DNA from 2 places in the Colwellia sp. MB02u-10 genome. Region 1 is predicted to be linked to the other one. Evidence: riboswitches for the same ligand, from Rfam matches in the RefSeq annotation. Region 1 holds a riboswitch; the other holds the start of a gene.
What was found. A riboswitch is a leader RNA that binds a small molecule or an ion and turns the genes downstream of it on or off. The one in region 1 is predicted to bind cobalamin.
Positions count from the first base shown of each region.

Region 2: linked by a shared signal. The riboswitch ahead of H4J59_RS13465 (ABC transporter ATP-binding protein) and the one ahead of H4J59_RS14330 (TonB-dependent receptor domain-containing protein) in region 1 are both predicted to bind cobalamin.

Region 1 is NZ_JACGVK010000132.1:205,044-207,456, reverse strand. Features, by position in the region: gene H4J59_RS14335 (cobyric acid synthase) at 1-958, shown strand, start outside; cobalamin riboswitch at 983-1,159, shown strand; gene H4J59_RS14330 (TonB-dependent receptor domain-containing protein) at 1,211-2,413, shown strand, end outside.
Region 2 is NZ_JACGVK010000131.1:69,561-71,973, forward strand. Features, by position in the region: gene H4J59_RS13460 (M13 family metallopeptidase) at 1-1,124, shown strand, start outside; cobalamin riboswitch at 1,315-1,458, shown strand; gene H4J59_RS13465 (ABC transporter ATP-binding protein) at 1,660-2,413, shown strand, end outside.

The DNA.
Region 1 (2,413 bases):
AATCAAAGGCTTTATTATCAACCGGTTTCGCGGTGATATAAGCCTACTTGAATCTGGCTTAGATTGGCTTGAACAGCGCACAGGTAAACCCGTGTTAGGGGTTTTACCTTATTTACATGACTTAGCGTTAGACGCCGAAGATGCCGTCGCGCTTGATAATAAAGTCACGCAAGCAAAAGTGAAAATTTTTGTGCCCTTGTTGCCACATATGAGCAATCATACCGACTTTGATCCGCTGCGCTTACAACCGAATATCGACTTACAATACATTAGAATAGGTCAGTCGTTACAAGGGGCTGATTTAATTATTTTACCGGGCAGTAAAAATGTTATTGCTGATTTAAGGTTTTTAAAGCAACAGGGTTGGCAGCAAGAAATTGAGCAGCACTTACGTTATGGTGGAAAATTGCTCGGTATTTGTGGTGGTTATCAAATGTTAGGTAAGCAAATTTTTGACCCTGAACATATTGAATCGCACGTTGAAGAGATTTCTGGCTTAGGATTATTAGACTTCACAACGAGCTTAACGCAAGACAAAACTTTAAGCCAAGTATCGGCAACCATGAGGCTTAATGGTGAAACCTGTCAGTTACGCGGTTATGAAATACATTGTGGTGTTTCTACTGGCCCAGCGTTAAACGCGCCACTACTTAACATTCATTATGATGAGCCAAGAAATAAAGCACAGAACATGCCTGAGGGCTGTATTTCCAATGACGGACAAATTATTGCTACCTATCTGCATGGCTTTTTTGATTGTCCAGAGCCTACCCAACTCGTGCTGAATTGGCTGGGTATAAAAGATACAGCACAAGCCATGGTTGATATTAATCAACATCGAGAAATACAACTTGAGCGATTAGCTGATGTTTGTCAGCAGCACTTAGCTATGGATAAAATTTACGATATTATTAATCAAGGTGTCGATACGCCGAGTAATAAGTTATCAACTCAGTAAGACGAAAGAATTTAAACAAGCGACAGTAACTGAACACTTTAGTGACTGTTTTACATAGTAAGTTCGAGGGAAGAAAATGAAATTTTTTCACTGCCCCCGCAACGGTAATCATAGTGTTAAGCGTTTTATTTATATAAAGATATATTGATAGAAAGTTTGACCATGTTAGTCCGAGCACTTTAACTTGCATAATTAAACTGCGCTTAAGCGCGGTAATACAAATGGTGCGGAGGGCATCGTTAATGAGGTCATATGAACATTAAACAAAACAATTTTTTCAAAAAATCACTATTATCACTTGCCGTTATCAGTGCTATGTCAACAGCTTTTGTTGCTTCAGCAAGCACCGAAAGTAAGGCAAAAGATATTGAAGTATTAACGGTAACTGCAACCCGTACACACCTAAATATTGACGATGCGCTGACTAGCCAAGTAGTTATTACACGTGCAGATATTGAGCTAGCTAACCCCATTTCATTATTAGATTTATTATCTACAGTACCCAGTATTGATATTGCCACTAATGGCGGTAGAGGGCAAAACGCCTCAATTTTTATGCGTGGCACCAACTCAGATCATACCTTAGTACTGATTGATGGTGTGCGAGTGAGTTCTGCTACATCGGGCGGCACAAATTTAAATACCATTTCGCCAGAGATGATCGAGCGTATCGAAATCGTGCAAGGCCCACGTGCAGCATTGTGGGGCTCAGACGCTATTGGCGGTGTTATTCAAATATTTACTCGTCAGTTATCAGCGGGAGAGTTGTTTGCCGGTGCTAGTTTTGGTACTGACAACTATCAAAAGTATAAAGCTGGCGCAGGTATTAGCCATGGTGACGGCCAAACGACTATCACCGTCAGTAAAGAAGAAAGTGATGGTTATGATGTTCAAGAAGGCACTGAAACTGATGACGACGGTTACGACTTTACCTCGGTAGCGATTAGAGGTCAGCAAAAAATTACGGAAGATTTTTCAGTAGAGTGGTTGTTATCAAGTGATAGCGGCGACAATGAATATGATGGTTATTATAATGGCTCTGACTTTAATAATCATGCGTGGTTAGTTCGCGGCAATTATGCCAGCAGTATTAAAGGTGTAAATAACAATACCGTTTTTTCTGTTGGCCAAAGTCGTGACAGTATCGACAGCTTAAGTAATGGCCTTTCACAAGGGATTTTTGAAACCCGTCGCAATCAATACTCGATTGTTAATAACAGCCAATTTTCTGATGATCTGCAAGTTAATATTGGTGTTGATTATTATCAAGACGATGTTTCTAAAAGTAGCATTGTTTTTGACAAAGAAGAGAGAGACACCACAGGTGTTTTCGCTCATAGCTTATATACTGAAAATGCATGGACATTTGAAGCGACATTAAGACACGACAATGTTGAAGATGTTAACTCAGAAAATACTTATAATTTCGGCGTCGGTCATAGAGCTGATGAAGAT
Region 2 (2,413 bases), on a different contig from region 1:
GGCAGACTTACCTCACTTTTCACACTCTGAGTAACTTTTCCAGCTCACTTACCACCGAGTTAGCGAATGAAAATTTTGATTTTTATTCAAAACAGTTAAGTGGTCGTGAAGAACAGCGCCCACTGTGGAAACGTGGTGTTGCCGTAGTTAATAACAATTTAGGTGAAGTTATTGGTAAAGTTTATGTTGGCCGTCACTTTAAGCCTGAAGCTAAAACCCGTATGACAGAACTGGTTGAAAATTTACGTGATGCTTACGGCGCAAGCATAGACGAACTAGACTGGATGTCAGAGGCGACTAAAAAATCAGCACGTATAAAACTCGCCAGCTTTGATCCTAAAATAGGCTACCCAGATAAGTGGGAAGATTACACAGCACTAAGCATTAAAAGTGACGATTTAGTCGGCAATACAATACGCTCTGGTACGCTTGCTCACCAAAAAGAACTGGCTAAGCTTGGTGGTCCAATTGACCGACAAGAATGGGCGATGACACCTCAAACCGTTAATGCTTATTACAACCCAACTAAAAACGAAATTGTCTTTCCAGCGGCTATTTTACAGCCACCATTTTTTAATTTAGCGGCAGACGATGCGGTAAACTACGGTGGCATTGGCGCCGTTATTGGTCATGAAATGGGCCACGGCTTTGACGACCAAGGTAGCAAATACGATAGTAAAGGCAACATGCGTAACTGGTGGACTGATGAAGATTTAGCGGCCTTTACCATGCGCGCGGATAACTTAGTGGCACAGTATAGCAACTATGAGGTATTTGATGACTTAAAGGTTAATGGCGAACTAACCTTAGGCGAAAACATTGGTGATTTATCCGGAGTTAATATCGCTTATAAAGCTTATAAAGCTTCATTAAATGGTAAAGAAGCCCCAGTGATTGACGGCTTAACCGGCGACCAACGCTTCTTTATGGGCTTTGCACAAATATGGCGTGGAAAAATGGTTGAAAAGTCATTAAGAAATCGCGTAGCGACAGACCCACATTCGCCAGGTGAGTTCCGTGCGCTAGGTGCATTATCAAATATGCCTGAGTTTTATAGCGCCTTTGACGTTAAAGCAGGTGACGCTATGTATATCGCCCCTGAGAAGCGCGTTAAAATTTGGTAATATTGGCTTTACTGATGACATAAGAAAAATTACCTTAGGTCTAATTAACGCGTAAAAAAAATTGTCAAAATACAGTGTCAAAATAAAAAAGGAGCATTAGCTCCTTTTTTTTACGCCGCTTATAGCGCGTCAAATGACGGTTTTTATTGTAAAGCAGCATGCTAAGCCGTAAAATCTCTTGCCTAATAATCGATACCTTTAGCCAGATGCTTTTTTATTGTTTTGGCTAATTGATAGGGAACACGGTTAAATTCCGTGACTGTACCCGCAACTGTAAATAGCTTTTAATAAAAAGTTATAAGTCAGGACACCTAGTATCAACCTATTGTACCAAGCTAATCATGTTAACACCGTGCGGGAATACACGTAAGTTACACTGTCTTTAAGGCATTCGTATCCTATTTTCTGCGCTGTAGTTAGTTTTATTATGCAACATAAGCTTTTGAATTAACCTCTAGGCCGCAATGAAAATATACTTCTTAGTTATTATCCAACGCATACCAAACGTAATTAGCACTAAGCTAGGCTGGCTTTAATGGCAAAATTACTCAGTGTTGAGTCAGTATCTTGGGCTGTTGATAAACAAAGTATTCTCAATAATATTTCATTTGATGTTGCCCACGGCGATATTATTGGCATTATCGGGCCTAATGGTGCCGGCAAAACCTCACTGCTTAAGTGCATACTAAACCAATACAAAAATTGGCAAGGCGGCATTAAGCTAAAAAATAAAAAAATCAGCGACTACAAACCACATGAATTAGCACAAACATTTGCTTTAGTGGTACAAAACTCGCCCCCCATATTTGATTTAAATGTTTATGATGTGGTTAGAATGGGCCTACTGCCCTATAAAAGCCTCTTTGCTCGTGATAATGACGTAGATAAAAAAGATATTATGCTCGCGTTAGAAAAAGTGGGTTTAGCTAGCAGCCAAGCAAAATTTTTTAACACCTTATCTGGCGGCGAACAACAACGGGTATTAATTGCTAAAGCCCTAGTACAAAAAGCAAAAATATTGGTCTTAGATGAACCTACTAATCACTTAGATATTTTCTACCAACATCAAATATTACAACTAGTAAAAGCGTTAAATATTACCGTTATTATGACCATACATGATCTCAATCTAGCAGCACATTACTGTAATCGTTTGCTGCTATTAGATAAAGGCAACTTAGTCAGCGACAATAGTGTTGATCAAGTGCTAAAGCCTGAGCTGTTAACAAAAGTTTTTGGTTTACCCTGTTATCGAGATGACGCACAACATTGTGGCGTACCTAGAGTTT